Regions from separate parts of the Streptomyces sp. NBC_01237 genome, predicted to be linked through region 3. Evidence: riboswitches for the same ligand, from Rfam matches in the RefSeq annotation. Region 3 holds a riboswitch; each other region holds the start of a gene.
What was found. Region 3 has a riboswitch for cyclic di-AMP ahead of OG251_RS15470 (transglycosylase family protein). Riboswitches for the same ligand answer to the same signal wherever they lie in the genome.
Positions count from the first base shown of each region.

Region 1: another riboswitch for cyclic di-AMP. It lies ahead of OG251_RS24860 (C40 family peptidase); the one in region 3 lies ahead of OG251_RS15470 (transglycosylase family protein).
Region 2: another riboswitch for cyclic di-AMP. It lies ahead of OG251_RS21395 (M23 family metallopeptidase); the one in region 3 lies ahead of OG251_RS15470 (transglycosylase family protein).
Region 4: another riboswitch for cyclic di-AMP. It lies ahead of OG251_RS40600 (transglycosylase SLT domain-containing protein); the one in region 3 lies ahead of OG251_RS15470 (transglycosylase family protein).

Region 1 covers NZ_CP108508.1:5,533,573-5,541,358, reverse strand. Annotated here, with positions in the region: gene OG251_RS24875 (esterase/lipase family protein) at 191-1,093, shown strand; gene OG251_RS24870 (peptidoglycan DD-metalloendopeptidase family protein) at 1,339-3,015, shown strand; gene pcrA (DNA helicase PcrA) at 3,062-5,500, opposite strand; cyclic di-AMP (ydaO/yuaA leader) riboswitch at 5,759-5,920, shown strand; gene OG251_RS24860 (C40 family peptidase) at 5,919-7,079, shown strand; gene OG251_RS24855 (hypothetical protein) at 7,211-7,564, opposite strand.
Region 2 covers NZ_CP108508.1:4,826,140-4,833,925, reverse strand. Annotated here, with positions in the region: gene OG251_RS21405 (PrsW family intramembrane metalloprotease) at 1-788, shown strand, start outside; gene OG251_RS21400 (aldo/keto reductase) at 817-1,770, opposite strand; gene OG251_RS21395 (M23 family metallopeptidase) at 2,075-3,106, opposite strand; cyclic di-AMP (ydaO/yuaA leader) riboswitch at 3,118-3,270, opposite strand; gene OG251_RS21390 (PP2C family protein-serine/threonine phosphatase) at 3,511-4,770, opposite strand; gene OG251_RS21385 (MerR family transcriptional regulator) at 4,905-5,651, opposite strand; tRNA gene OG251_RS21380 (tRNA-Met) at 5,781-5,854, opposite strand; gene OG251_RS21375 (FAD-dependent monooxygenase) at 6,028-7,146, opposite strand; gene OG251_RS21370 (TetR/AcrR family transcriptional regulator C-terminal domain-containing protein) at 7,393-7,786, shown strand, end outside.
Region 3 covers NZ_CP108508.1:3,491,222-3,499,007, forward strand. Annotated here, with positions in the region: gene OG251_RS15445 (NAD(P)/FAD-dependent oxidoreductase) at 1-704, opposite strand, end outside; gene OG251_RS15450 (Ppx/GppA phosphatase family protein) at 1,154-2,107, opposite strand; gene OG251_RS15455 (DUF501 domain-containing protein) at 2,104-2,661, opposite strand; gene OG251_RS15460 (FtsB family cell division protein) at 2,769-3,239, opposite strand; gene eno (phosphopyruvate hydratase) at 3,365-4,645, opposite strand; gene OG251_RS15470 (transglycosylase family protein) at 4,964-5,695, opposite strand; cyclic di-AMP (ydaO/yuaA leader) riboswitch at 5,699-5,879, opposite strand; gene OG251_RS15475 (transglycosylase family protein) at 6,169-7,131, opposite strand; gene OG251_RS15480 (cytochrome P450 family protein) at 7,272-7,786, opposite strand, start outside.
Region 4 covers NZ_CP108509.1:978,897-986,682, reverse strand. Annotated here, with positions in the region: gene OG251_RS40610 (SpoIIE family protein phosphatase) at 1-1,247, shown strand, start outside; gene OG251_RS40605 (FAD-dependent oxidoreductase) at 1,278-2,696, opposite strand; cyclic di-AMP (ydaO/yuaA leader) riboswitch at 3,184-3,343, shown strand; gene OG251_RS40600 (transglycosylase SLT domain-containing protein) at 3,346-4,254, shown strand; gene OG251_RS40595 (GMC oxidoreductase) at 4,455-6,083, shown strand; gene OG251_RS40590 (carboxymuconolactone decarboxylase family protein) at 6,070-6,564, opposite strand; gene OG251_RS40585 (NAD(P)H-dependent amine dehydrogenase family protein) at 6,561-7,640, opposite strand; gene OG251_RS40580 (UbiA family prenyltransferase) at 7,756-7,786, opposite strand, start outside.

The DNA of each region.
Region 1 (7,786 bases), 2.0 Mb from region 3:
CACCCGCCGCGCGGGGACGGACGCGAGGGGAGCCGCTACGAGGTCGCCGCACCACCGTGCCGCCAGCCGCACGGCACGGTGGTGCGGCTCACCGGCATCCGTTCCGTCGGACACCGGTGCCTCCGACACCCCATGAGGGCATACGGAGAGTCGCAGCCGCCTCCCCACGTGCCGGTACAGGAGGTCGGCCATGAAGGTCCTCCCTCTCTCCCTCCCACTGTCGCGCCTTTCCCTCCCCTCGGCACGCCGCCCGGTCCCCCGCCGCCCCCGGCCCTCGTCCGCGCTGCTCGGCGCCACCGCGCTGGAGCTCGCGGTCCTCGCCGGGCATCTGCTCATCTACCCGCTCGGCCTCACCCAGGAGCGCCACGGCCCTGCTCCGACGCCCGGCGCCGCACCACCGCGAGGGATCGGCCCGGACGCCCCGCCTGCCGGCACCACCGCCCTGCCCGCCGGTCCGGCCCCGCCACCCGTCGTCCTGCTGCACGGGCTCATCGACAACCGCTCCGTCTTCGTCCTGCTGCGCCGCTCCCTCTCCCGGCACGGCCGGCGCCACCTGGAATCCCTCAACTATTCGCCGCTGACCCGCGACATCCGCACGGCGGCCGAGCTGCTCGGACGCCACATCGAGGAGATCTGCGCCCGCACCGGGCACCGTGAGGTCGACATCGTCGGGCACAGCCTCGGCGGACTGATCGCCCGGTACTACGTGCAGCGGCTGGGCGGTGACCACCGGGTGCGCACGCTGATCACGCTCGGCACACCGCACAGCGGCACCGCCGTCGCCCCGGCGGCGAGCGCTCACCCCCTCGTGCGTCAGATGCGGGGCGGCTCCTCCGTGATCGAGGAGCTGCGCAGACCGGCCCCCGGTTGCCGGACGCGGTTCGTGAGCTTCTGGAGCGAGCTGGACCGGATGATGGTCCCGGTCGGGACGGCGCGCATCGACCATCCCGACCTCGACGCGCAAAACGTGCGCGTCAGCGGCATCGGCCACCTCGCCCTCACCGTGCATCCCGCGGTCGCCGCCGCCATCCGTGCCGCCCTCGATGCGCAGGCACCCCCGGCCCCCTCCTCCGGAACGGCGTCGGTGGCCTGAGCGGCCCGAGTGGCTTGACGGGGCTATGCCCCGCCCACAAATAGAACGCGTTTCGAACAAATCGCCAAGGCTGCGTCAGCACTCCACCGAAAGGCGGCCGATTGCCCGTTTCCTGAGGGCCCAAAACCTGCCGAAGATTGTCGTCGTCGCGTACTGCCGGGTACAGTCGCGGCCACTGCTTTCCCCCTGGAATCCCTCCACCGGAGTCCTGAGCAGGTCCTGCCGCCGAGGCGAGAGAGAAGTTGGTGAACGACCAGCACCCCCACGCCGGACACGTCGGATACGACAGTCAGTCCACCGGCAACTTCGACGCCGATCCGCTCTTCGGTGCTCTTCCGGGCGACCAGGACAGCGGATACGACGCGGGCTACGCCCCCGGGTACAGCGGCTCCTACGGCGGCTACGACACCACGTACGCCACCGGGCAGCCCGATCACAGCGGTCAGTACGACTCCTCCCAGTGGGACACGGGCGCACACCCGACCGCCCCGTACGACACCTACACCGCCCAGGCGCAGGTCCAGCAGCCGTACGACACCGCGGCCACCTGGACTCCCGAACCCGGCATCCCGGGCCCGGCGGGCGCTGCGGACACCTCCGGCCAGTGGGACACCACCACGTGGCAGCAGACCGGTGAGCAGCAGACCGGCCAGTGGGCGGCGACCGACACGGGCGCGTTCCCCACCACCACCTTCAGCAGCGCCCCGTACGACACCGGCACCTACGCGACCGGCACGTACGACACCGGCAGCTACGCGACCGGCTCCTACGACAGCGCGACGGCGTACGGCACCGGCAGCTTCGCCACCACCGCCTACGGCTCCGGTACGACGAGTACGTACGGGGACGCCGCCTTCGACACCGGTGCCTACGACGCCACCGCCTGGAACTCCGGCGCCACGCCCGAGAACGCGCCGTACGACCCCGAACAGACGTCGTACTCACCGTACGAACAGGGCGCGGCCTCCATCGAATCGCCCGGGACGTCCGACACGCCCGACACGACCGAGGCGCCGGACGTTCTTCCCGAGGCACCCGAGACCGCCGAGTTCGCGGTCCTGGAGCCCGAGACGCCGGAGAGCGGCACGAGCGGGAGCGGCGCCGACGAGCGCGATCCCGTCACCGCCGCGTACGCCGTCGGCTCCCCCCGGCCCGTGGGCCGTTCCGCGAACCGCGGCCGGGCCCGGCGCCGTACGCCCGCCAAGCGTTCCGCGCTGCTCACCGTCGCCGTCCCCTCGGCCTGCGTCATGAGCGTCGCGGGCATCGCCGCCGCCTCCGTCGGCGGACTCGGCAGCGGCGAGGAGAAGCAGGACGACACCGTCTCGATGGCGGCCGCCGACCCCAGCACCGTCAAGCCCGTCGCCTCCAACAACAAGCTGGACACCCAGCTCGCCCGGCTCAGCGCCGATGCCGACGACTTCCGGGACCGCGCCAGCCGCACCCAGGAGCGCATCGACCTGAAGGAGCGCCAGGCCGCCGACAAGAAGAAGCGCGCGGAGGAGGCGGCACGCCGTGAGGCGCTGCGCCCCAAGTTCGTCCTGCCGGTCAAGCAGCACGGTCTCAGCGCCTACTACGGCCAGGCGGGCGTCAACTGGATGTCCGTCCACACGGGCATCGACTTCCCCGTCTCGTACGGCACTCCGGTGATGGCCGCGACCGACGGCACCGTGCGCACCCAGTGGAACAGCGCCTACGGCAACATGGCGATCGTGACCATGGCCGACGGCACGGAGACCTGGTACTGCCACCTCAGCAGCACCAGGATCCGCTCGGGCCCGGTGAAGGCCGGTGACGTCATCGGGTACGCCGGGGATTCGGGCAACTCCACCGGCGCGCACCTGCACTTCGAGGTCCGGCCCGGCGGCGGCTCGTCGGTCGACCCGCTGGCGTGGCTCCGCAGCCACGGCGTCAACCCGACCTGATGTGATGCGGTGACGGGCCCGCAGGCCCGTCACCGCCCACGGGCCCCTAGAGCTTCTCGACCGGCGCGTACCGCAGGAGCAGCTTCTTGGGCCGCTCGTCGCCGAAGTCCACCGTCGCCTTCGCCTGGTCGCCGAACCCCTCGACCGCCGTCACCGTGCCCAGCCCGAACTGGTCGTGCGTGACCCGGTCGCCCACCACCAGCGTGACCACCGGCTTGTCCGTGGTGCGACGGGTGGCGAAGCCCGACGGACCGGAGCGCGCGCGGGACGAGGACAGCGAGGACGTGATCCCGGAGGTCGGCCCGGCCGGAGCCGCCATCGGCCCCTTCCGCTTCCATTCCAGGTGCTGGTCCGGGATCTCCTCCAGGAACCGCGACGGCGGGTTGTACGAGGGCTGGCCCCAGGCGCTGCGCATCGCGGCCCGGGTCAGATAGAGCCGCTCACGGGCGCGGGTGATGCCGACATAGGCGAGCCTCCGCTCCTCCTCCAGCTCCTTCGCCTGGCCGAGCGCCCGCATGTGGGGGAAGACGCCGTCCTCCATGCCGGTCAGGAACACCACGGGGAATTCGAGGCCCTTGGCCGTGTGCAGGGTCATCAGCGTGATGACGCCGGAGCCGTCCTCGTCCTCGTCCGGGATCTGGTCCGAGTCGGCGACCAGCGCGACCTTCTCCAGGAACTCCGCGAGGGTGCCCGCGCCCTCCTCGTCGCCGCGCTCCTGCTCGAATTCGAGCGCGACGGCGGCCAGTTCCTGGAGGTTCTCGATGCGGGTCTCGTCCTGGGGATCCGTGGACGCCTGGAGCTCGGCGAGATAACCGGTACGCTCCATGACCGCCTCCAGGACCACCGCGGGCCCGGCGCCGGACTCGACGATCGTGCGCAGCTCCTCCATGAGCGTGTTGAACCGCTTCACGGCGTTCGCCGAGCGGGCCGCCATGCCGTACGCCTCGTCGACACGGCGCAGCGCCTGCGGGAAGGAGATCTTCTCGCGCAGCGACAGCGCGTCGATCATCGCTTCGGCGCGGTCGCCGATGCCGCGCTTGGGCACGTTCAGGATGCGGCGCAGGGGGACGGTGTCCTCGGGGTTGGCGAGGACCCGGAGGTAGGCCAGGACGTCCCGGACCTCCTTGCGCTCGTAGAAGCGCACCCCGCCGACGACCTTGTAGGGCAGGCCGACCCGGATGAAGATCTCCTCGAAGACACGGGACTGGGCGTTCGTCCGGTAGAAGACGGCGACGTCACCCGCCTTCGCGTCGCCCGCGTCCGTCAGCCGGTCGATCTCGTCGGCGATGAACTGCGCCTCGTCGTGCTCGGTGTCGGCGACGTAGCCGGTGATCCGGGCGCCCGTGCCGGCGTTCGTCCAGAGGTTCTTGGGGCGGCGGCTCTCGTTCCGCTCGATCACCGCGTTGGCGGCGGAGAGGATCGTCTGCGTGGAGCGGTAGTTCTGCTCCAGCAGGATCGTGGTCGCGTTCGGGTAGTCCTCCTCGAACTGGAGGATGTTGCGGATGGTCGCGCCGCGGAAGGCGTAGATCGACTGGTCCGCGTCACCGACGACGCACAGCTCGGCGGGTGCGTCGGCCTCCCCGGACGGGCCCACCAGTTCGCGTACGAGCGTGTACTGCGCGTGGTTGGTGTCCTGGTACTCGTCGACCAGGACGTGCCGGAAGCGGCGGCGGTAGTGCTCGGCGACGTCCGGGAACGCCTGGAGCAGGTGGACCGTCGTCATGATGATGTCGTCGAAGTCCAGGGCGTTGGCCTCGCGCAGCCGCGCCTGGTAGAGCGCGTACGCCTGGGCCAGCGTCTTCTCGAAGCCGTCGGCGGCCTGACCGGCGAAGGTCTCCTCGTCGATCAGCTCGTTCTTCAGGTTGGAGACCTTGGCCGTGAACGACTTCGGCGGGTAGCGCTTCGGATCGAGGTCCAGATCGCGGCAGACCAGGGCCATCAGCCGCTTGGAGTCGGCGGCGTCGTAGATCGAGAACGAGGAGGTGAAGCCGAGCCTCTTCGACTCGCGGCGCAGGATGCGTACGCACGCGCTGTGGAAGGTCATGACCCACATGGCGTTGGCGCGCGGTCCGACGAGCTGCTCGACGCGCTCCTTCATCTCGCCCGCGGCCTTGTTGGTGAAGGTGATCGCGAGGATCTGGCCGGGGTGCACACCCCGCTCGGCGAGCAGATGGGCGATCCGGTGGGTCAGCACCCGGGTCTTGCCGGAGCCGGCACCGGCGACGATGAGCAGCGGCGATCCGGCGTGCACCACGGCGGCGCGCTGCTCGGTGTTCAGTCCGTCGAGCAGCGCCGCGGCATCGATGACCGGTCGCGGGGCACCGTCGCGGTAGTAGCCGTCGCGGGGCGGCGGGGGCGCGTCGAAGACGCCCTCGAAGAGACCCTCCGGCACCGCTTCGGGTGCGTGGTCCTCGGGAGGCGGCGGGGGCCCTTCCTCCGAGTTCTGGAGGCCGGTCAGGAAGCTGTCGTCAAAGAGGCTGCTCATCGCTTGACGAGTCTAGGCCGCCCCACTGACAGCCCGTGGCCGCTTCCGGTACGAGACCTCCCGGGCAGGCACGTAAGGGAACCGCGCGGCCACGCCGTGTGAGGGAAACGGGGCGGTGGCCGCCACCGGCGGACCCGATCCATCGAGGTCACGAAAATGTATCGGGCATATCGAACATCAACCTTCACAGCGGCACCACGGGTTGGCTAGCGTGCTCCGTCGGGCGCCCCGTACCCCCTTGAGGCGAACCACGCCGAACGGACGCCCCCGCCGAATCCGTACCGCCCCCACGGGTGTCCGGAACCGGGGACCCACCAGCAGCACCGGGGTGAATCGGTCCTCCTCCACGGGACCGTAGGGCAGCCTTCCGTTCCGCCCGAACCCGACAGCTAACCCGGTAGGCGGTCCACGGAAGGAGATGCCGGCCTTGGCCTCGCATCGCAAACCGCGCACGAGCGTGCGCACCACCACCCCTGCCGTCGGGCTGACGACGGTGGCGCTGGCCTCGGTCACCCTGCTCTCCACACAGAGCGCGACGGCCGCGCCCGCGGAGCCCCGGCCCGGGATCGAGGAGGTCCGGACGAAGGTCGACGACCTCTACCGGCAGGCGGGGACCGCGACCCAGCAGTACAACCGGGCCAAGGCCGCCTCCGTGACCCAGCGTGCCAAGGTCGACGCCCTCCTGGAGGACGCGGCCAGGCGCACCGACAAGCTCAACGAGGCCCGCCGCGCCCTCGGGAACTACGCGGCGGCGCAGTACCGCACCGGCGGAATCGCTCCGACCGCGACCTTCTTCCTCGCGGACGACCCGCAGGCGTACTTCGACCAGGACCAGCTGATGGACCGGATGACGGGCCAGCAGCAGAAGGCCGTCGCCGACTTCCGTACGCAGCAGTCCGAGGCGGCGACGAAGCGCACCGAGGCCGTGAAGAGCCTGGAGACGCTCACCGAGTCGCAGGCCACCCTGCGGTCCAGCAAGCAGAACGTGCAGACCAAACTGACCGAGGCGCGCTCCCTGCTGTCGAAGCTGACCGCCGAGGAGAAGGCCCGGCTGGCGGAGCTGGAACGCGAGAAGAAGGCCGAGGCCAGGGTCAAGGCGGAGAAGCTGGCCCGCCAGCAGGCCGCGGAGGCGGAGGCCGAGCGGAAGGCCGGGGAAGAGGCCGCGAAGAAGAACGGCGGCGAGGCCGGCGGCGGCACGGGAACCGGTTCGGGGCCGGACAGCGGCTATGCCGCCAAGGCGGAGAAGGTCCTCGCGTTCGCGCGGGCCCAGATCGGGAGGCCGTACGTGTGGGGCGCGACGGGCCCGTCCTCGTACGACTGCTCCGGGCTGACCCAGGCGGCATGGAAGGCGGCGGGGGTCGACCTCCCCCGGACCACCTGGGACCAGGTGGAGGTGGGCACCCGGGTGGCCACCGCGGATCTGCGTCCGGGGGACCTGGTCTTCTTCTACGACGACATCAGCCATGTCGGCATCTACAAGGGCGACGGCATGATGATCCACGCGCCGAAACCGGGCGCGAACGTGCGCGAGGAGTCGATCTACTACATGCCGATCTACGGCAGCGTGCGCCCCGTCTGATCACACCCCGGCCGGCCCGGCGAGGCCCGACGGGCCGGCGACACCGCCGGGCCCTGCCTCGCCGGGCCGGATCGCGCCGGTCGGGCCCCGTCGCTCAGGCCGGTCGGGCCGCAGCGGTCAGGAGACGCCGCTCAGGTCCAGAGCGTGGCGATGAAGATGTTGGCCACCGTCAGCCCGCCCACCGCGGCGAACGCACCCTTGTCGACCTTCTCCTCGTCCCGCTTGATGTAGACGAGCGCGAGGATGACGACCAGGATCAGCATCTTCACGCCGATCTTGATGTTGTTCACGGTCTGGTCGTCGGCCTGGTTGAGCCCGACCAGGGCTATGCCGGTGACCAGCATCGTCAGCGCGCCGTGCAGCATGGCCGGCACGAAACGGGCCGTGCCCGCGCCCATCGCCTTCATCTGGGTCAGGAAGCCGCCCAGCAGCGAGGCGATACCGATGATGTGCAGGGCGACGAAGGCATTGATGAGTACGTCCATGGCTCCGCAGCCTAGCCCCGGCCATAGCACCACCTCACAGCCAGGTGCGGCATCCTTGCCGCTTCCTTGCGAACTTCGCCCGAACCAGTACGAATTGCCTGCCTCTGTGGCAGTATTTCCGGTCGCTTCGCCATAACGAAACGCCACATGTGGGCAATAACTGTCATGACGAACCTTTTCCGTGCCCCGGGCTTAGCGTCCCTTCCAGGTGACCGGCGCTCC
Region 2 (7,786 bases), 1.3 Mb from region 3:
TCGGCCCGTACGGCTTCTACGCGGTGTACGGGGTCTTCATGGTCCCGGCGTTCGGGCTGGTGACCTGGCTGGCGGTGTTCTCGCGCCAGCGGGAGCTGCGTACGCTCTCCGCCGAGCTGCCCGCGTACGCGGCGGCGGGCTGGCTGACCCCCGCCGAGCCGCTCGCGCTCTCCTCGATGCGGGCGCGCGGCATGGCCCGTGATCTGGCCCGCCACTGGCACGGCCACCCGGACCGGAACCGGGGCAGGGCGGCGGCACGGGCGGTCGCCGAGTACGAGTCGTTCGCGACGTCCCTGGCCGTACTGCGCCGACGGGCCCGCCGCGACACGGCGGGCCCGGACTTCGCCGCGCGGGAACGGGAGCTGCTGCATCACCTCTGGCAGCGCAGGGAGATCGCGGGCCCGGCCCTGACATACGCGGCCCACGCCACGGGCCGGCTGCGCGCACACCTACGCCTTCCGGTCCCGCCCTACGGCGGGCCGTTCCCGCAGCGGCCGCCGTACGCGTACGGGGCACCGCAGACGCAGACGTACCCGCACGGGGGCGCCGGGACACAGACGTACCCCTCCGCGTACGGGGGCGCGGGGACGCACACGTACCCCTACGCGTACCCGAACGCGGGACCGGCCCCGCAGCCGTATCCCCACGGCGCGGCACCCAAGCAGCCGTATCCGTACGGGCCGGTGCCGCAGACGTTCCCGATGCCTCAGCAGCGCGGGACGGAGCCGCACGGCGCACCGCACCCCCAGCACGGCGGCGACAACCCCTATCTGCGTCCTCCGCAGTAGCCCGGCGCCCGCTGCCCGGTCGGGTGGATCAGGCGGATGCCTCGGTGAGCTCCGCGAGTTCCCGGTCCGTCAGGCGCAGCTCGGCGACCGCGACCAGCGCGGGCAGCTGCTCGACCGTACGGGCCGAGGCGATCGGCGCGACGACGGTCGGCCGGGAGGCCAGCCAGGCCAGGGCGACCGTGGCGATCTCGGCCTCGCGCTCCTGGGCGATCCGGTCCAGGGCGACCAGCACCTTGCGGCCCTGCTCCGACTCCAGGTGCTGGCCCGCCTTCTCGGCGCGCGCGCTGTCGACCGAGGTGCCCGGACGGTACTTGCCGGTGAGGAAGCCCGAGGCCAGCGCGAAGTACGGGACGGCGGCGAGCCCGGCGCGGGCGGCGGTGTCCTGGAGGGCGCCCTCATAGGTGTCGCGGGAGACCAGGTTGTAGTGCGGCTGGAGGGCGACGTACCGGGCCAGGTTCTCGCGCTCGGAGAAGTCCAGGGATGCCCGGAGCCGCTCCGGGCTGATGTTGGAGGCGGCGATCTCCCGCACCTTGCCGTCCTTCACCAGCTGGTCGAGGGCGGTGATGATCTCCTCGACCGGGACGGTCTCGTCGTCGAAGTGCGTGTAGTACAGGTCGATGTGGTCCGTGCTGAGCCGCCGCAGCGACTCCTCGGCGGCGGACTTGATGGTGGCGGCGGAGAGCCCCTTGTACGAGGGGTGGGCGCCGACCTTGGTGGCGACGACGATGTCGGACCGGTTGGCGCGCGAGGCGAGCCACTTGCCGATGACGGTCTCGGACTCGCCGCCCTCGTTGCCCGGGACCCAGGAGGAGTAGGCGTCGGCGGTGTCGATGAAGTTGCCGCCCGCCGCGGTGTACGCGTCCAGGACGGCGAAGGACTGTGCCTCGTCCGCCGTCCAGCCGAAGACGTTGCCGCCGAGGGCGAGGGGGAAGACCTGGAGGCCGGAGGAGCCGAGCGGGCGCAGAGAGTTCGCAGAAGTCATGTTGGGTTCAACGAGAGCACCGGAGAGGACTATTCCGCGTGGGCGGGAGCCTCTCTGCGCCGTGTGCTGTGTGTCATGTGCTGTGTGCTGTGTGCTGTGTGCTGTGTGCTGTGTGCCATGCGCGTCTGCCGGCGTCGGCTCCGGCTGCGCTGCGGGGCCCGGGGCGTTGTGTGCCCCCATCACCCGTACGACGCGGACGCCACGCGCGTTCTCCTGCGGACAGCAGACCGGCAGCCCTGACGTCGGGGGGTGTGCGTCAGGGCTGCCGGGGTTCGGGTGCGCCCGGTGGACGGGCGCGGGGGGCTCAGACCGTGAGCCCCTTGCTGCGCAGCCAGCTCATCGGGTCGATGCCCGCGCCGCCCCCGGTGTGGACCTCCAGGTGGAGGTGGGCACCGGTCACATTGCCGGTGGCGCCGACGCGTCCGATGGTGTCGCCGGTGGAGACCTTCTGGCCGGCCGTGACGTTCATCGTGGACTGGTGGCAGTACCAGATCTCCGTGCCGTCATCGAGTTCGAGGACGGTGCGGTAGCCGTACGCACCGGAATAGCCGGCCGACTTCACCGTGCCGCTGTGCACGGCCTTGACCGGAGTGCCGGTCGGCGCCGCGAAGTCGAGGCCGGTGTGGTGGCCCGAGGACCACATCGGGCCGGACTGGCCGTAGGTGGAGCTGATGCTGTACGAGGAGGTCGGCAGCGCGTAGCTGGCGGCGAGCTTGGCGAGGCGCTCGGCCTCCTTCTTCTTCTTCGCCGCCTCTTCCGCCTTCTTCTTCTCGGCGGCGATCTTGGCCTCGGCCTTGTCCTGCTGCTCCTTGGCGTCGGCCGCGGCCTTCTCGGCCGCAGCCTTCTCCTCCGCGGCCCTGGCCTCGGCGTCGGCGTTGGCCTGCTGCTGCTCGGCCTGCTGGAGGATGCGGGCGCGGAGCGCCTCACCGGCGTCGGTCGTGCCCTGCTCGGCCTCGGCGCTGGTGATGCCCGCGGAGGTGAGCGGAGCCGCCGAGACCGGGGTCTTGTCCGCGTCGTCGGACATGAAAGCGCCGACGCCGGGAAGGGACTTGGCATCGGGGAGGTTGTCCGCGAGGGAGTCAGGAAGGGAGATGGATACCGGCGGCTTGCTCTGCGCGGTGGCCATGCCGCCCGCGCCGACGGCCGCGATGACACCGACGCCGAGGACGGTGGAGCTACGGGCGAGTCCCCGCTGCTTGGCTACGCGGTGCCTGCCGCGTACGGGCCGGATGGACTCCTCGGTGGGATTCCATTCCTCCCAGGTCCTGTCCGCTTCACCGAAGTTGTCGGTGGCGAAGGGCGACGGGGCCTCGGGGGCAGGCTTGTTGGACGCCACGTGGGCGCACTCCTTTCCTTCCTTCTCGCCTACCGGGTTAGCTGACGGGTTCGGAGCAGGAAGGTCTCCTACGGGCTCCTCTGCCTCTCACGAGACACAGGTGTCCGATTCACCCCATGTAGGTGGTTCCCCGGTTCCCTTGCGGGATTCGGCGCTCGCGCACGGTGCCGCCTCTTGCGACGACTGGGACAACCGCGCTGCGTTATCGAACGTTAATAGACTGATGGGCCCTATTCCAAGCTCTTCCGACTGATCGTTCATGACTTTGGCCTGGACTTAACGGGTACAAGGGGGCGGAATCGGGCGAGTTGAACCGGGCCCGGCCAATACCCAGTTTCTGACGTTGCGTCAAATGTTATGCGGAGCGGCGTCCTTCAGTCACGTACGGTGGTATCGCCCCTGGCTCATCCGCCGCCGCGGCCCACGATCTTCACCGTCTTCCGGCGCTCGGGCTGCCCCTCGGCCGGCCGCCCCACCGCGAGAAGTGCCATGTCGTCAGTGGACCGGCCACCGGTGTGCAGCCGTACGTCGTCGGTGAGCGCGGAGAGCAGCTCCTCGGGACCCGGGAAGATCCGGCCCCGCAGCCGCGTCGCCGGGTCGTAGAAGGCCCCGGACGGGTCCCGGGCCTCGGAGAGGCCGTCCGTGAACACCAGCAGCGTCGCCCCGGCGGGCAGCGCCCACTCATCGGCCCGGTCGGGCCACACCCCCAGGTTCATGCCGAGCGGCAGCGCGGGCACGGACGGGGCCAGCACCTCCAGCGCCCCGTCGGAGTGGAGCAGGATCGGCTCGGGGTGCCCGCGGTTGACGATGCGCAGGATCGTCGAACCGGGCGGGATCTCCGCGAGCACGGCCGTGATGAACCCCTCCATCGCGTCCAGCCCACCGCGCCGCGTCCCCTCCCGCGCCAGCGCCCGTTCCAGCCGCTGCGCGACCCCCTCCAGCGAACGCTCCTGCTCGGCGGCCTCCCGGAACGCCCCGATGATCACCGCCACCGCCTCGACCGCGTCCAGCCCCTTGCCCCGTACGTCCCCGACCACCAGACGTACCCCGTACGGGGTGTCCGCGACGGCGAACAGGTCACCGCCGACGAACTCGTCCGCCTGTGCCGCCTCGTACCGCGCGGCGACATGCAGCCCGCCGATGCGGTCGTCCGGGGTCGGCAGCACGGCCCGCATGGCCGTCGCCGCGATGAACCGCGCCGAGGCCAGCTGCTCGTTGCCGCGCCGCACGACGCCATTGATGACCAGGGCGAGGACCGAGGCGGTGAGCACGGTGGCCAGCTCGGTGACCGGGACGGCCCGGGTCAGCGTTCCGGCGTACGCGTGCAGCCCGACGACGGCCAGGACGGCCGCCACTCCGGTACGGACGGTGCTGGCCAGCGAGAAGAACGGTGCGGCCATCAGCGGTGCCGCCACGAACAGCGGGACGGCGGTGAAGGTGGGCGGGGTCCCGATGTCGAAGAGCAGCCCGCCGCCGATCATCAGGGCGGGCAGCGCACGCACGAACCGCCGGGCGCCGCGGCCTCCCGGGCGCCCCCCGCCGCCACGCGCCGGGAAACCGAAAGCGGAACCTCCCAGGCCGCGCGCCGGAAGGCCCGGAACCTTCCGGCTCCAGGCGCGGGGCAGCCCGGCAGGTCCCCCACGCCGCCTGTCCCGCTTCCCCACGTGTGCACTCCTGCCAGGTCCGCCCACGGCTGCGGACGGTACCGCGCCCCGTCCAGGCTTGCCGGAGCCGCGCCGTGCGGCGACTCCTCATCGGCCAAAGGGGGGAGCGTGCGGCAGCCCCGGCCTTCCGGAGGTCAGTCGGAGAGCCGGTGTTCCGCGTGGATCGTCAGTGCATCCCGTACGAAGGCGGCGGTGCCGTCCCCGTACTGATCGTAGTTCTTCGCGAAGCGGGGATCGGCGACATACATCTCGCCGAGCCCGGTCACATAGGACCGGGTCGGTGCCGCCGTGGCCGAAAGCCAGGCGCAGTGCCGGCGGGCGATGTCCTGCACGGCCCCGCTGCCCGCGGCCAGGCCGTCCCTCCGGGCCTGCCCGTAGTCCGCGGCGATGGCCTCGTGCGAGGCGATGTGGTCCCGTCTCTCCGCCGGACCGAGCGAACGCCACCAGCGGTCGCCCTTCTCATACGCGTCGCGGCCCCAGCGCTCGGTCACCTCCTGCTCGTGGGCGGTGTGGTCGAAGCCGTCGAACACTTCCTCGGCCATGAGTGCCGTCCCCTCCTCCGTCTTGTGAAGAGTGGTCCGCACCGAGGCGATCTGCCGCCCGATGCGCTCGCGCTCCCGCTCCAGCAGCCGCAGATGTGCCCGCAGGGCCCCGGCCGTGTCCCGCTGCCCCTCCAGTACGTCCTTGATGGCGGGCAGGCCCAGCCCCAGCTCCCGCAGCAGCAGAATGCGCTGGAGCCGGACGAGGGCGTCCTGGCCGTAGTAGCGGTAGCCGTTGCTCCCGACCCGGCTCGGCGCGAGAAGACCGAAGTCTCCGTAGTGCCTGAGCGTGCGGCTCGTGGTGCCGGCCCTTCTGGCGATTTCCTGGATGGACCACTCCATGCCGGAAACGCTAGATCTTTACGCTGCGTCAAGGTCAAGCGCGGCGGATGCGGCGCGCCCACGGTGTGCCGGAGCCCGGAAACGACTCGGGCCCGGAACGCTGTGTGCGTTCCGGGCCCGGGCCTTCAGTAGCGGGGACAGGATTTGAACCTGCGACCTCTGGGTTATGAGCCCAGCGAGCTACCGAGCTGCTCCACCCCGCGTCGGTAAACACAACTCTACGGCATGCTGGACGCACTCTTGACCACGTAGCCGATCCCCGCCGCCGGCCGGCCCGCCTCCGCCCCCTCGAAGGCCCCGGCAGAGACCCGCGCAAGGGCCCCTTGGAGGCCCCTTGGAGCCCCCCGTGCCGTGAAGGCCCCCATGGAGCGGGGCGTCAGACGTCCAGCGAGAGGGCGTTCTTGGCCCGGTCGACCGCCTCCCAGGACGCGGGACCGGCCTCGCCGCCGCCGTTCTCCGTCACCAGGGCCTGGTTGGCCGCGACGAACGGACGCATCCGTTCCGTGTACCGGGCGAACGCGGCGGCATGGTCGTCACCGGCCCGCGCCAGTTCGTCCGCCAGCACCTGCGCGCCCACCAGAGCGAGGCTGGTCCCCTGCCCGGAGAGCACGGACGCGCAGTACCCCGCGTCACCCAGCAGCACCGCCCTCCCCCGCGACCAGCTGTCCATACGCACCTGGGCCACCGCGTCGGCGTAGAAGTCGGGCGCGTCCCACATCGCCTTCAGCAGGCGGGCGTTCTCCCAGCGCAGGGGCGCCATCCGCTCGGCGACCAGCGCCCGGTACTGCTCCCGGGTCCGGGCGCCGGGTCCGAGCGGGCCGCCCTCGAAGCCGAACGTGACCCGCAGCTCGGTGTTGTCGCGCACCGGGTAGATGCCGTAGCCGGCCGGGCCCTCCCGGTGCCACACCTGCCAGTTGTCGAGGTCCAGGAAGTTCTCCACGCTGAAGATGGCGATGTGCATGTCCAGGTGACGGACGAACTCCTCCTCCGCGCCGAAGACCAGCCGCCGCACCCCCGAGTGCAGCCCGTCGGCGCCCACCACCAGGTCGAAGGTGCGCGGAGCGGCACGCTCGAAGGTGACGCGCACACCGTCCCCACCCTCCTCCAGAGCGGTGATGCGGTCTCCGTGGCGGAACTCCGCACCGCCGCCCAGGCGTTCGTGCAGCATCGGCACGAAGTCGTCGCGAAGCACCTCGATGTCGCCGCTGTCGAACCGGCCGCTGCTGAGGGTGGCCTCGGTGGAGCGGTGGATCTCGTTGCCGTCCCCGTCGAGGACGGACATGCCCCGCATCCGGGTACGGGCGCCGCGCGCCTGCTCCAGCAGGCCCAGCCGCTCGACCACGTCGAGCGCGACGCCACGGATGTCGATGGCCTGCCCGCCCCGGCGCGGTGCGGGGGCGCGCTCCACGACGGTGACGGAGAAGCCCCGGTCGCGCAGCAGGCACGCCAGCGCCGCGCCGCCGACACCACTGCCGGATATGAGCACTGTCCTCATGGCGAAACCCCTTCGATTTCCTTCGGGCGGCTTGAGCTGCCGGAGCTGTTCACGCCCGCCCAGTACGGTGTACGCGTGCTGAATGTACGGCGTACACGCACGTCCACCAAGTGCGCTTTTCCCGTATCTGAGCTAGGACAGAGCCCGAATCCGCGCCCGCGCCCCTGCTAGTCTCTGCACTAGTACAGCTTCAGAAGAAAAAGAAATCCGCAGAGCGATCCGGAGAGAAAGAAGAAGGAGCAGGGCATGACCGCGGCACCCGAACCCCCCTACCGGCGCATCGCCGACGAGATCCGCCGCCGCATCACCTCCGGCGAGCTGGTCCCCGGCGACCGGGTGCCCTCGACCCGGCAGATCGTCAGGGACTGGGGTGTCGCCCTGGCCACCGCGGCCAAGGTGCTGACCACCCTGCGCCTGGAGGGGTACGTGGAGACCCGCCCCCGGATCGGCACGGTGGTCGCCACGCGTACGCCGACCGCGGCTTCCGCGCCTCCCGCACCGCGCTCCCCTTCGCCCGCGCCCGCCTCCGCCTCCTCCGGTCCCGGTCCCGGCTCCGGCCCCGACCACGACCTGACCCGCGACCGCATCGTCCGTGCCGCCATGCACATCGCCGACACCGAAGGGCTGTCCGGTCTGTCCA
Region 3 (7,786 bases):
TCCACGCCGCGGCCCTCAAGGTGCTCCTTGCCGTAGGCGCCCAGCTTCGGGCCGACCTCGGGAAGGATCTTGTCGGCGGCGTCGACGAGGATGAAGCGCATGTCCTCGCGCTTCACGTTCGTGTAGTACTTCGACGCGTCGCGGGCCATGTCCTCGACCTCGCCGATGGTCTCCGCGCCGGCGAAACCGCCACCCACGAAGACGAACGTGAGCGCCCTGCGGCGCACCTCGTCGTCGGTCGTCGAGTCAGCCTTGTCCAGCTGCTCCAGGACGTGGTTGCGCAGGCCGATGGACTCCTCGATGCCCTTCATGCCGATGCCCTGCTCGGCGAGGCCGGGGATCGGGAAGGTGCGCGAGACCGCGCCCATCGCGATGACGAGGTAGTCGAAGGGCAGCTCGTAGGCCTCGCCGACGAGCGGCGCGACCGTGGCGACCTTGCGGTCCTGGTCAATGGTCGTGACTCGGCCGGTGAGGACCTCGGCCTTGGGCAGCACGCGTCGCAGCGGGACGACGACATGCCGAGGCGAGATGCTGCCGGCAGCAGCTTCGGGGAGGAAGGGCTGGTACGTCATGTACGAGCGCGGGTCGACGACCGTGACGGTCGCCTCTCCGTAGCGCATCTTCTTGAGAATGCGTCGAGCTGCGTACAGGCCTACGTACCCACCGCCTACAACGAGGATCCTGGGACGCTCCGTGGTGCTCATGCCATCGAGTATCCACCCCCCTCCGAGGGGGTGCTCGTGAGCCCCTTCACAAGGTATCGGGCCACCTCTGCTACACTTCGCCGCCCACGTGACCCAGGTCATGATGTCGCGGGGGAACCACCAGGCGGTGGCGAACGTTGTTCACCGCTTGTGAGCTGGCCCTTGGCCCTTGATGCCGGGCAAACCACCCCCCGGATTCATCCGCGCGCAACACGCCCGGAACACGCCCCCACCCCCTCCGCGAGCCCCGCCGCGCGACCCGCACGGCCCCTTGGGCGCCGAACTGCGCCCAACGGGGCCGAATTCCTTGTGAAGAAGTTCACGAACTTCGTCGCGGCGCGCCCCCGAAGGGGCCCTCCGGACCGCCCGCGGGGGCCTGTCGACGGCTCAAAGGTGCAGGCGACGGTGCGTTTGAGCCCTCGGTGAGCGCGGGCCGCGCACAGGTGGTGTCAGCCGGCGTGCGACGCCGCCGACCAGGCGATGCCGTCCAGGATGTCGTGTTCGCTGACGACGACCTCCTGAGCCCCGGTCCGCTTCATCACGGCGAGCAGGACGAGCGCTCCGGAGGTGATCACGTCGACCCGGCCGGGGTGCATCGCGGGGATCGCGGCGCGCTCCTCGTGCGTCGAGGAGAGCAGGCGTCCGGTGATCTCCTGGACCTGCTCGAAGGAGATCCGGGAGTGGTGGATGGCCGCCGGGTCGTACTCCGTGAGCCCCAGCGCGATCGCGGCCACCGTGGTGACCGTGCCGGCCAGGCCGACGAGGGTGGCGGCCTCACCGATCGGGACGGTCTCCTGCGCGAGGTCCAGCGCGGCGTCGATGTCCGCACGGATCGCGGTGACCGCGCCGTGGGTGGGCGGGTCGACGACGACTCCGTCGCGTACGAGATGGCGCTCCGTCATCCGTACGCAGCCGATGTCCACGGACCGGGCGGCACGGACCTCGTCGTCGCCGACGACGAACTCGGTGGAGCCGCCGCCGATGTCGACCACGAGGTAGGGCTTGGCGAGGTGGTCGCCGCCGGCCAGTTCCTTGGTGGCGCCGAGGAAGGAGAGTTCGGCCTCCTGGTCGCCGCTGATCACCTCCGGCTCGACGCCGAGGATGTCCAGGACGCCGCGGACGAACTCGCCGCTGTTCTCGGCGTCACGGGAGGCGGACGTGGCGACGAAGCGGACGCGTTCGGCGCCGAGCTCCTCGATCACCGCCGCGTACTCGCGGCAGGCGGCGAAGGTGCGCTCCAGCGCCTCGGGGGCGAGCCGGCCGGTCCGGTCGACGCCCTGGCCGAGCCGGACGATCTGCATCCGCCGGTCGAGCTCGACGATCTCGCCGGTGGCGGGGTCCGCGTCGGCGACGAGCAGCCGGATGGAGTTGGTCCCGCAGTCGATGGCGGCGACCCGGGTCACCGGCCCGCCCCCTCGTCGGCCGGCGCGCTGGAGGGCGCCTCGCACGGCGTGACGCACGGGCCCTTCGCCCACCACTCGGGCAGCATCGCGATCGCCTCGTCGCCGAGCGGGTTCACTCCGGGGCCCGCGGCCAGGGAGTGACCGACCAGGACGTGCAGGCACTTCACCCGGTCCGGCATGCCTCCCGCGCTCGGGAAGCCCTCCAGGACCTCGATGGCGTCACGGCGGGCGAGGTAGTCCTCGTGCGCCCCGCGGTAGGCCGCGGCCAGCTCGGGGTCGGACCGGAGCCGCTCGGTCATCTCCTTCATGACCCCATTGGCCTCCAGCGTCCCGATCGCCGACGCCGCACGCGGACAGGTCAGGTAGTACGTCGTCGGGAACGGCGTGCCGTCCTCCAGACGGGGCTGCGTCTCGACCACGTCCGGATTGCCGCACGGGCAACGGTGCGCGATGGCCCGCAGCCCGCGCGGCGGGCGGCCGAGCTGCTGCTCGAACGCGGCGATGTCCGCGTCGGTGGGCGTGGTGGACTCGGTCTGCGGAGGGGGCGTTTCCATGCCTGCCTAGGTTCTGCTCGACGTTTGCTCGAAAGATGCTGCTCAAAAGGTGCTGCTCAAGGGTGCCGCTCGAAGCCGCCGCTCGGAAACCGCGGCCCGGAGACGGGTCAGTCGCGGTCGGCGGTGTCCACGCCGTCCCAGAGGTTCGAGTGCCAGGGGCGGTCCGCCGCGCCCGGCTCTCCGCGGCGGTCCTCGGCCGCGTCGGGATCGGCCACCGTGTAGCCGGTCTCGCCGGGGAGTACGTAATGGAGGTGCTCCCGGGCCAGTCGCCTGATGTACGCGTCGTCCTGGAGCCGCGCCTTCTCGTCGCGCAGTTCCTCGGTCCGCCGGCCCGCCTCCTGGGACAGCCGCTCCTGATCGGCGATCTCGTCGCGCTGGGAGACGTACTGCCGCATGGGGTACGCGAGCGCGACCACCAGGGAGCAGACGATCAGGGCCAGGAACGCGGCCCGGCCGGTGAGCCGGGAGCGGTGCGCCTGGCGGCGGTTCTGGGACCGGTAGACGCGGGCCGCGGTCTGCTCGCCGAGCAGTCGCAGCCTGGTCGCGGTGGAGAACCGGTCGCGGTCCTTCCCGGCCATGTCTCCCGCCTCCCCATTACGCACGTCCGTCCCCGCACACGGTACGGGACCGAGTGCGGGGACGGACGGAGGCTGGTGCCTCGAACCCCCGAAGGGCCGGTGACCGGCCCCCGGGTGCCGGGGTGTCAGCCCTTGAAGCGCGGGAACGCCGAGCGGCCCGCGTACACCGCGGCGTCGTCGAGGATCTCCTCGATGCGCAGCAGCTGGTTGTACTTGGCGACACGGTCCGAGCGGGCCGGGGCGCCGGTCTTGATCTGACCGCAGTTCACGGCGACGGCGAGGTCGGCGATGGTGACGTCCTCGGTCTCACCGGAACGGTGCGACATCATGCACTTGAAGCCGTTGCGCTGGGCCAGCTCGACGGCGTCCAGGGTCTCGGTCAGCGAACCGATCTGGTTGACCTTGACGAGCAGGGCGTTCGCGGAGCCCTCCTCGATGCCGCGGGCCAGGCGCTCCGGGTTGGTGACGAAGAGGTCGTCGCCGACGATCTGCACCTTGGCGCCGAGCTTGTCGGTGATGACCTTCCAGCCGGCCCAGTCGTCCTCGTACAGCGGGTCCTCGATGGAGACCAGCGGGTACGCGGAGACGAGCTCCTCGTAGTACTCGGTCATCTCGGCGGCCGAGCGGGACTTGCCCTCGAACTCGTACTTGCCGTCCTTGTAGAACTCCGACGCGGCGACGTCGAGCGCGAGCCCGATGTCGCGGCCGGGGACGTAACCGGCCTCCTTGATGGCCTCGACGATGAGGTCCAGGGCGGCGCGGTTGGACTCCAGGTTCGGGGCGAAGCCGCCCTCGTCGCCGAGTCCGGTGGACAGGCCCTTGGTCTTCAGGACCTTCTTCAGCGTGTGGTAGATCTCCGCGCCCCAGCGCAGGGCCTCGGAGAAGGACTCCGCGCCGATCGGGGCGATCATGAACTCCTGGATGTCCACGTTGGAGTCGGCGTGCGAGCCGCCGTTCAGGATGTTCATCATCGGAACGGGCAGCAGGTGCGCGTTCGGGCCGCCGAGGTAGCGGAAGAGCGGCAGGTCGGACGCCTCGGACGCGGCGTGGGCGACGGCCAGCGAGACGCCGAGGATGGCGTTGGCGCCGAGCGACGCCTTGTTCTCGGTGGCGTCCAGGTCGAACATCGCCTGGTCGATGAGGCGCTGCTCGGTGGCGTCGTAACCGACGAGCTCCGGGCCGATCTGCTCGATGACGGCGAGGACCGCCTTCTCGACGCCCTTGCCCTGGTAGCGGTTGGGGTCTCCGTCGCGAAGCTCAATGGCCTCGAACGCACCGGTGGAGGCGCCGGACGGAACAGCAGCACGTCCCGTGCTGCCGTCGTCGAGGCCAACCTCGACCTCGACCGTGGGGTTTCCCCGGGAGTCGAGGATTTCCCTGGCTACGACGACGTCGATGGACGGCACGAGGCATCTCCTTCTGGGATATGACGCTGGTGGTGCAGGGTCACTACGGCCTTGCGACACGAGCCTAACCGGCCCGGCCCGATCGGGCGGCCGACCGCCCGTCTCCTGGGACGAAAAAGGACCCAAGGCCGTGCAATACAGGACGAAGGTCCAGAAATTTACTGACTGGTAACTACAAGGGTTGAACGATTGCGGCCCGGGCCACCGCGCAAGAACCCCGGCCCGGCGCGCACGGGGGAGAGTGCGCCGGGCCGGGGAACCGGCCGAGGAGGATGCCGCCGGACACCCGCCTCAGGGGAGGAGAAGCCGTGTGCCGGACTACTTCAGGTGGAGCTGCTGACCCGGGAAGATCAGGTCGGCGTCCTTGACGATGTCGCCGTTGAGCTTGAACACCTTCTGCCAGCCGCCCTTGACGCCTTCCTTGTGAGCGATCTTGCTCAGGGTGTCGCCGGACTTCACCTTGTACTCGCCGTCACCCTTGGCGACCTTCTGGCCGGTCGGGGTCGTGACGGTCTTCGGGGTCTCGGCCTTCGGGGCGGTGCGCTGCTCGCTGCGCGAGGCGGGCTGCTCGGCCTTGCGCTCCTGCTGCTTCGGCTGAGCCTGCTGCTTCGGCTGGGCCTGCTGCTGCTTGGCCTCGCTCTGGCCGGAGCCGGTGTCGACGCCCGGGTCCACACCGTCGTTGCTCAGGTTGCCGGCACCGGCACAGGCCCAGGCGCCGGGACCCTGCATGTCGAGAAGCTTCTCGGCGGTGGCGATCTGCTGGGACTTGGAGGCCAGGTCGGCACGGGCGGCGTACTGCGTACCGCCGGCGGCGGCCCAGCTGGACTGCGAGAACTGCAGACCGCCGTAGTAGCCGTTGCCGGTGTTGATGGACCAGTTGCCACCGGACTCGCACTGGGCGACGGCGTCCCACGTGGAGACGGAGGCGGCGGAGGCGCCGGTCGCACCCATCAGCGGGACGGCGACAGCGGCACCGGCGACACCGGCGAGCGTGGCGACACGGACGACCTTGGACGGGCGGCGGTGCTTGCCCTTGCTGTGAAGCAGCATGGAACTTCTCCTCACCGACGCCTACGAGGTGAGCTGTCGGGTTCGGGCCAAGTGAGTTGCCCGGTCGCACGTCCTAGCACGCGACTTCACCCCAAGCCGGTCCTGATCACTCTCGTACGGGACGAGACGACCGGGCCCGGCACTTACCTGGGTCCCCCGCTCCTGCCTACGGCGCTTTACGCGTCTGTTCCCTTCGACCGACGGCAGGATTCGGCGTGACGGTCGACGGGGCCCGCGGTGCGAGCGGTTCCGACCGTAAACACAGGCAACCCCTACATTCAAAGATGGACATACCGGTCAATCGCCCCTTACTTGACCTCACTGAAGTGACGTTTCCGCAGGTCGGGGGCAATGCGGACGGATCCGGCGGACGAGACACGCCAGTTGAAGCAAAGAGACCCATGTCTCACTTACGCATAAGTGGACATAGGCCCCTGAACTACCCCGGTTTTCGGGGTGTTTTCCGCATGCGATCAGTTGGCAGCGGCGTCCTCGGAGTGCTTGCCGAGGTCCAGATCCAGGTTCTGGCCGGGCAGGATCAGGTCCGGGTCCGAGCCGAGTGCGTCCTTGTTCGCCTCGTACAGCGCGGTCCATCCGCCGGAGAGTTTCTGTGCGTCAGCAATCGCCCAGAGACTGTCGCCCGGCCGGACGGTGTAGTCGCCGTCGGCCCGCTCCGCCCCGCCGTCGCGCCCCTCGCCGTCGCCGCGGGAGGCGTGCCGGCCGGACTCGCGCCCGTCGTCACCGTCCGCCGCCCGGCTCCCCTCGGGAGCGGGTGTGCCCCGGTGCTTGCCACCACTGCGGTCGGTGTCCTTCGAGGCGTCAGGCGCCGCGGAGTCCTCGGGTGCCGAGGAGTCCTCGGGCTTCGCGGAACCCTTGGGCTTCGTCGGGGAAGGGGTCCCGTCCGGGGTGGAAGGGGTGGTCGAGGGGTCGGCGGCCTCGCCGGGCGTGTCGCCCGCCGCGCCTTCCTTGCCATCGTCCGCACCGCCGTCGGCCGGCGGGGTCGCCGCGTCCGAGGGGTCGGCGGACGGCGTGCCGCCCGGGTCGACGCCCGGCAGGGCACCGTCCACCGCGAGTCCGGAGATCACCGCACAGCTGGGCCACGCCTTCGGGCCCTGGTCGTCCAGGACCTTCTCCGCGACGGAGATCTGCTGCGAACGACTGGCGAGGTCGGCCCGGGGCGCGAACGCCGTGCCGCCGTACGCCGACCAGGTGTCCTGCGAGAACTGGAGCCCGCCGTAGAAACCGTTGCCGAGGTCGGCACTCCACATGCCGCCGCTCTCGCACTCCGCGACCCGGTCCCAGGTCGAGGCGTCGGCGGCGTGTGCGCCGGTCGCGCCGAGCAGCGGAATCGCGATGGCCGATCCCGTCACGCCCGCGGCGACGACGATGGCGGGTGCCTGGCGAGGGCGACGGTGTCTGCCGTTCGCGGAGCCCATGGGGTTTGCCTTCCGTGCGACTGACGAGTGGGTACTGAGTGGTTGACGAGTCATCCGACGCCCGACTGATGCGTCGAACGGTGAACCTAGCGGGACTCGAACGTGTGTCACAAGTCGATGCAGCGGAGATCACGTGAAAGTCACAGAGTTGACGCAGCGTCACCTTCGCCCAGTCGCCGCCCCGGCTCGAACTCCACGGGGAGCGTGCGCAATCCCCGCATGATGAGCCCGCCACGCCACCGCAAATCGGTGGGTTCTCCCGCAAGTCGCAGCTCCGGAAGGCGTCTCAGCAGCGTAGCGAGAGCGGCCTGCCCCTCCAGCCTGGCGAGCGGTGCTCCCAGGCAGTAGTGGACGCCGTGCCCGTATCCGAGGTGCTGATTGTCACTCCGTGCGAGGTCGAGACGGTCCGGGTCCTCGAACCGTTCCGGGTCCCGGTCGGCCGCGGCGAGCACGACGAGCACGGGGTCGCCCTCGGCGACCTCCTGTCCGCCGAGCGTCAGCGCCTCGGTGGCGTAGCGCCAGGTGGCCAGCTCCACCGGTCCGTCGTACCGCAGCAGTTCCTCGATGCCGGTGGCCAGCAGGCCGCTCTCCCCCGCGTCGAGCGAACGCTCAAGGAGTGCGCGCTGTTCGGGGTGGCGCAGCAGGGCGTACGTGC
Region 4 (7,786 bases), on a different replicon from region 3:
TCGTGCCGGGCGCCGGACTGGGCTCCCCGGCCGACCGATCCGCCGCCCTGTACCGGCCGGTCGCCCTCGCCATCGCGCTGACGGAGGCCGTCACCGCCCGCCAGGTGTCCGCCGTCGTCACCGAGGAACTGCTGCCCGCCTTCGGCGGCAGACAGCTGGCGATCTATCTGCTGAGCGAACGCCATCTCTATCTGGCCTGGGAGACCGGCTTCCCCAAGGGCTTCCTCGACCGGTTCGACGGCGTCGGTCTCGACGCCCGTATCCCCGGAGTGGAGACGCTCACCTCGGGCCGCCCCATCTTCTTCGAGTCCATGGAGCGCCTGGGGGAGGCCTATCCCGGCATCCCCATGGACGCCGACGTCGGAGCGCGGGCCTTCCTGCCGCTGATCGCCTCCGGGCGGCTGGTCGGCTCCTGCATCCTCGGCTTCGACCGGCCGCGCGGCTTCAGCCCGGAGGAGCGCACCGTCCTCACCGCCCTGGCGGGGCTCATCGCACAGGCACTCAAGCGGGCCCAGCGCTACGACAGCGAGGCGGCGCTGGCCCGGGGTCTGCAGGACGCCCTGCTGCCGCACCGGCTGCCCGGGATCGAAGGCGTCGACACGGCCGCCCGGTACCTCTCCGGCACGCAGGGCATGGACGTCGGCGGCGACTGGTACGACGTCATCGAGACCGGCCGCGGTCCCGCCCTGGTCATCGGCGACGTCCAGGGACACGGTGTGGCAGCCGCCGCGACCATGGGCCAACTGCGCAGCGCCGTACGCGCCTTCGCTCTCGGCGCACGTGATCCGCAGGAGGTGATGAGCGGTACTAACAGGCTGCTCATCGATCTCGACCCCGGCCAGTTCGCCAGTTGCTGCTATGTCGTCCTCGACCCCGTCACCGGTGTCGTCCAGGCGGTGCGGGCGGGGCATCCGCAGCCCGTGCTGCGCCATCCCGACGGCACGACGGAGGTCCTGGACCTCGCCGGTGGCATCGTCCTCGGCATCGACAGCGAGGCGGTCTACCCGGTCACGGAATTCCGGCTCGACCCCGGGGCGATGCTGGCCCTGTTCACCGACGGGCTCATCGAGCGCGCGGGGACCGACATCGACGAGGGCATCGAGCGGCTGCGGAGCGGCATCGCCGCGCTCGGCTCGGCATCCCTCGGCGACATCGCGGACCGGGTGATCGAGGAGGCGGGGCAGGCCGACGACCGGCCCGACGACATCGCGCTGCTGCTCGCCTCCCGCTGGACGGCGGCGGACTGAGCCGCCGTCCAGCGGCGCGGTTCCGGCCGGTCAGGAACCGGCGGGGGCGTCCGCCGGATCGGAGGCACCGGAAGCCCCCGACACGGCGGGAGCGCCCGACGCGTCCAGCATGGCGGAGCGGTCCACGACCTTGATCCGCTCGCGGCCCTCGGCCGCACCCAGCGCCTGCTCGTGCGCGTCCAGGCGGTGCCAGCCCTCACGCGTGGTGTAGCGGACGCCTCGTTCGTCGAGGAAGGCGACGACGGCGTCCGGGTCCGGCTGTGCGGGGGCGGGCAGCCGGCCCTCGGCGCGGTCCTCCAGCAGGCAGGCGACCGTTTCGTTGGCGTCACCCTTGGTGTGCCCGATCAGGCCGATCGGTCCACGCTTGATCCAGCCGGTGACGTACACGGACGTCATCGGCTCCTCACCGGCGATGACGCGTCCGGCGGCGTGCGGAACGGTGCCGGAGGAGACGTCGAAGGGGAGCTTCGGGAGCTCCTGCGAGTAGTAGCCGACCGCACGGTAGACGCTCTGCACGTCCCAGTCGGTGAACTCGCCGGTGCCCCGGACGTTGCCCGTGCCGTCCAGCTCGGTCCGCTCGGTCCGCAGACCCGCCACGCGGCCGTCCTCGCCCAGGACCTCGACGGGCGACTCGAAGAAGTGCAGGAAGAGCTTGTGCGGCCGGTCGCCGACATCGCGGATCGCCCAGTTCTCCAGCGTGGAGGCGACCATGTTGGCCTGCTTGTTGCCCCGCCGGGTCTCGATGGACCCCGCGTCGTAGTCGATGTCCTCGGGGTTGACGATGACCTCGATGTTGGGCGAGTGGTCCAGCTCCCGCAGTTCCATCGGGCTGAACTTGGCCTGGGCCGGACCGCGGCGGCCGAAGACATGCACTTCGAGTGCCTTGTTGGCCTTGAGGCCCTCGTACACGTTGGCCGGGATCTCCGTCGGCAGCAGCTCGTCGGCCGTCTTGGCGAGTATGCGCGCCACGTCCAGGGCCACGTTCCCGACGCCCAGTACGGCGACCTTCTCGGCCGTCAGCGGCCAGCTGCGGGGCACCTCGGGGTGCCCGTCGTACCAGGAGACGAAGTCGGCCGCGCCGTAGGAGCCGTCCAGCTCGATCCCGGGGAGACCGAGCGCGCGGTCGGCGTCGGCGCCGGTGGAGAAGATCACCGCGTCGTAGAAGGACCGCAGCTCGTCCAGCCCGATGTCATGGGGGTAGTCGACGTTGCCGAACAGCCGCAGCTGCGGCTTGTCCAGCACCTGGTGGAGTGCCTTGACGATGCCCTTGATCCGCGGGTGGTCCGGGGCCACGCCGTAGCGGATCAGGCCGAAGGGGGCGGGCATGCGCTCGAACAGGTCGATCGATACGCCCGGGTCCTGTGCGGCTTCGGATTTGAGCAGCGCGTCCGCTGCGTAGATCCCGGCGGGACCGGCTCCGACGATGGCGACGCGGACGGGGCGTGTCATGGCGTGTTGTTCCTTAGGGCGGGCGACGCGGGCAGGACGGGTGGCAAGCTGCGCAAGTAAGGCTTGGCTTACCAGTCTCCACCGCACACGTTAAGCCCTGCCGCGGCCGGACCTCGGGCCGGGGTCCTGTGGAGTCCATCGGTCCGCCCCAAGATGCCCGAATTCTGCATTATGGGGGATTTTCCGGAATTAGACTTTCCGCTCACGAAGGCCGTGCGGGCGATGCGCGATCTTCGGAGTGTGGAGCAAAACGGCCTTTTCGGACTCAGTGGCGAGAGTCACGTTCCGGACCCCTGACGGCGTGACACGTCGCCCGGTTCCCTTCTGCGACGGGAAAGTTGACTTCGCGCTGTGGGATTGCCGACAGGTATTTCCATGAATTGATCTTGCGGAAGAATTGCGATCAAGAATTCGGGGCTTGTTCTGCCCGGCCTTTCTCGCCTACGGTCACCGTCAATCCGGATGGAACGCCTAATCCTGCCGCCGTCCGGCAATCGGACCTACTTACGTACGGCAGGAGCGGGGGACCCAGGTAAGCCGCCGATCCGGTATCCGGATCGGCTCGGGGTGAAGTCGCATTCGCGTGCGGCCAGGCAACTCCAGCCTGAACCCGACAGCTCACCTCGTAGGCGACGGAGAGGAATCCACCATGCCCTCCATGGGTAAGCACCGTCGTTTCAAGGCCACTTCGCTGACCCGCGGCATCATCGCCGTGGGTGCGGGCGGAGCCGCTCTCGTGATTCCGCTGGCCGGTGCGACCGTCGCCTCGGCGGCGCCCGCGCAATCCGCCACCGCCGAAAAGGCGCCCACTGCCGTATCCGCCAAGGAAATCGCCGTCGGTAAGGGCGCCGTGACGACTCATTCCGTCATCGCGGGTGATTCCCTTTCCAAGATCGCCCGTGCGTATTCCCTCGGTGGCGGCTGGCAGAAGCTGTACGAGGACAACCGGGAGGCCGTCGGCGGCAACCCCGATCTGATTCACCCCGGTCTGAAGCTGTCGGTCGGCGCCGCATCAGTGACCGGCTCCAAGTCCTCCGACGCGTCGTCGGACCGGGCCGCGGGTGGCGACCGTGCCGACCGCTCCGAGCGGACGGCCGCACCGCAGGCCGCGCACGGTGCCCCCGGTGCCGCCGCCACGACCCCGGCGGACGACACCACCGGGACCGCGAACGGCGTCGCCGAGGCCACCGCCGTCGCCGACACCACCACCGTCCCCGCCGAGCAGCCCGCGACGTACACGGACGATCTCGACGGCTGGATCAAGGAGTCGCTGGCCGTCATGGCCGAGCACGGCATCCCCGGCAGCTACGACGGCATCCACCGCAACATCATGCGTGAGTCGTCCGGCAACCCGCAGGTCGTCAACAACTGGGACTCGAACGCCGTCGCCGGGACCCCGTCCAAGGGGCTCCTCCAGGTCATCGACCCGACCTTCCAGGCGTACCACGTGCCCGGTACGTCGATGGACAGCCTCGACCCGGTCGCCAACATCACCGCCGCGTGCAACTACGCCGCCGACAAGTACGGCTCGATCGACAACGTGTTCGGGGCCTACTGATACATGGCAGTGCCGGCAGTGGGACGAACCGATGGGCGGTGAAGGGGCTTTCGGCCCCTTCACCGCCCATCGGTGATTCCGGATCATGCCGGGCATCCGGTGCAAGTTACCCACAGGTATGTAGTGACTTACCACGCGATCGACAGTAGAACCTGTTGCACTCTGTCGAGAGTGAGGGAAGTCACATGAGTGACGCTACCATGCAGAATGCGGGATCCAAGAGGGTCTCGCGCCGTCGTTTCATCACAGGAACAGGTTCTCTTCTTGGAGCCGTGGCCCTTACGGGCCACTCGGCCCCGGCGCGGGCGGCGACCGCGGCCGAGTCCGCTCCGATCGATCCCGGCGCCCATGTGCCGGTCCTGGTGATCGGCACCGGGTACGGCGGCTCCGTCGCCGCGCTGCGCCTCGCCGAAGCGGGCGTCGATGTGCACATGATCGAGATGGGCATGGCCTGGGACACCCCGGGCCCGGACGGCAGGATCTTCGCCAACACGACCAGCCCGGACTACCGTTCCTACTGGCTGCGCACCAGGACGAAGCAGCCGCTCAGCAACTTCCTCGGTTTCCCGATCGACAGGAACGTCCCGCGCTACACCGGGATCCTGGACGCCGAGGAGTTCGCCGGCATCACGGTCTACCAGGGCCGCGGGGTGGGTGGCGGTTCGCTGGTCAACGGGGGTATGGCGGTCACGCCCAGACGGGAGAACTTCGGCGCCATCCTTCCGTCGGTGAACGCCGACGAGATGTACGGCACGTACTACCCGCGCGCCAACGCCGGGCTCGGGGTCGGCACCATCGACCCGGCCTGGTTCGACACCGCCGAGTGCTACCGGTACGCCCGGGTCGGCCGCAAGCACGCGGAGCGGTCCGGGTTCCCGTTCGTCTTCGTGCCCGCCGTGTACGACTGGGACTACATGAAGCAGGAGGCGGCCGGAAGCGTCCCCAAGTCGGCGCTGGACGGGGAGATCCTCTACGGGAACAACTACGGCAAGAAGTCGCTGCAGAAGACCTACCTCGACCGGATCAGGGCCACCGGCAGGGTCACCATCTCCCCGCTGCACAAGGTCACCTCGGTAGCCCCCGCGGCCACCGGCGGCTACACCGTCCTCATCGACCGGATCGACACTTCGGGCAACACCGCCGAGACCAAGTCCGTCACCGCGGACAAGGTGTTCTTCGCCGCGGGCAGCGTCGGCACCAGCAAACTGCTGGTCGCGCTGAAGGCCACCGGAGCGCTGTCCCGGCTGAACGGCGAGATCGGCAAGGGCTGGGGCGACAACGGCAACGTCATGTGCGGCCGCGCCAACCACATGTGGGACTCGACGGGCAAGGTCCAGTCGTCCATACCCACCGGCGGCATCGACAACTGGGCCGCCGGGGGAGCGTTCGCCGAGGTCGCACCGCTGCCCACCGGCATCGAGACCTACGCCTCGTTCTATCTGTCGATCACCAGGAACCCCCACCGTGCCGAGTTCGCCTGGAACGCCGCGACGGGCAAGGTCGACCTGAACTGGCAGGCCGCCTGGAAGCAGCCGTCCATCGATGCCGCCAGAACCATCTTCGACAAGATCAACAAAAAGGAGGGGACGATCTACCGGACCGACCTGTTCGGCGTCTACAAGATCTGGGGCGATCACCTCACGTACCACCCGCTCGGCGGCGCGGTGCTGGACAGGGCCACCGACAACTACGGCCGCCTGCACGGCTACGCGGGGCTCTACGTCATCGACGGCTCGCTGATCCCCGGCAACACCAGCGTCAACCCGTTCGTCACCATCACCGCGCTCGCCGAACGGAACATCGAGGAGATCATCGCTACTGATCTGTGACCGCGTGGCTGGGCAGCGCACACACCGTGTCGAGGCCCAGTACATGGTTGAGCCGGCCGAACGCCAGCCAGGAGCCGATGCTCATGCTCAGCTCCACGATCTCCAGCTGACTGTAGGCCGCGCTCATCCGGGTCCAGAACTCCTCGTCGAGGCCGTGGTGGTCCAGGGCGTACCGCTCGGCGTACTCCGCGGCGAGCCGGGTCCGCACGTCGAAGACATCGGCGGTACGCCACTGGGTCACCGCGTCGGCGAACGTGTCCTCGACCGTCTCCCCGTCCCGTTCGGTGCGCCAGTCCAGGCAGAACGCGCACCCGTTGATCTGCGCGGTCCGCAGCCGGGCGGCCTCGAACTCGCGCAGGCCCAGGGTCGTGTGGGCGTACACCGCCATGGAGAAATTCGCGGCGGCGATGCCGATCCCCGGGACCATCTCGCCCCATACGTACGCGATGGCGTCCTTGCCTTCGGGGATGTCGATGTTCATCGTGATCTCCTTCCGAGTCTGCCGACTGCGGGGCGCAGTGGGACGTCGAGTGCGTCGTACAGTCCGGGTTCCGCCGCCACGAGCCAGTCGACGGCGCTCACGAGGCGGCCGACCGCGGTGGCGTTCCCGCCCGCCGACCGGTTCTCGCCCTCGTCGGTGGCCTCCACCGTGACCTCGATACGCGGGCGGCCCTCGATGACCACCCGGTGCGCGCCGTCGCCGTCGGGCGGGCTCGGCCAGTGCGGTGCGCAGGAGGGGTGGATGCGGGTGATGTGCTCGATGACGATGCGGGGCTCGCCCTCGACGATGCCCTGCACCTCGAACCGCACCGCACCCTGCGTACCGGCCTCGAACCCGCCCATCGTCCTGGTCGTCACCGCGGTCTCCAGCGGGCACCGCTCCAACGTCTCGCGAATCCCGTCCAGTTCGACCCCGAGCGCCCTGGCCATCAGCCGTATCTGCCCGCCCCACACCATCGTGGGGACCGTCGGGGCGAGCATCAGCGGCTCGAAGTCCATCGGCCGGCCCATGCCGATCAGGTCGCGGACCGAGTCCTCCTGGTCGTAGGTGGAGTAGTCGAAGATCTCCTGGCAGCGGATCACGTCCACGGTGGTGCCGAGGCCGCTGATCAGCAGGGGCAGCACATCGTTGCCCCAGCCGGGGTCGACTCCGGAGACGAACAGCGAGCCGCCGCCGTCCGCGATGGCGGCCAGGACCGGCTCCCGCAGCTCCGCGGGGGCGTTGAGCTGGTCGTAGAGCGCGTACAGCGCGGGGGTGACGACCACGGCACCGGCCCGGATCGCCCGGCAGATGTCGTCGAGGGCCTCGTCGGGGCGGATGTCGCCCGACGCCGCGTACACCACCGCCCGCGGACCGGCGGCCAGCACACCGGCGGCGTCGTCGGTCGCGGCGACCCCCAGACGGCGGCCCGTCCCGCCGAGGTCACCGGCGTCCCGGCCGACTTTGGCGGGGTCGTGGACGATGACGGCGGTGAGTGCGAGGGCCGGATGTGCTTCGACGGCGCGGATCGCCGCGCGGCCGACGTTGCCAGTTCCCCAGACAACCGTGGAAATCATGCGCGGAGGGTAGCGGGAGGACCTATCAGTTCATAGTGCCGCGACCGGAAAATACGGGACCGCGGCCGGGACCCCCGCCGTCGGCGGGAGGAGATCCCCCGTTCCTGGTGCGGGGTCAGGTGAAGCTGCTGCCCCGGACCAGGAGC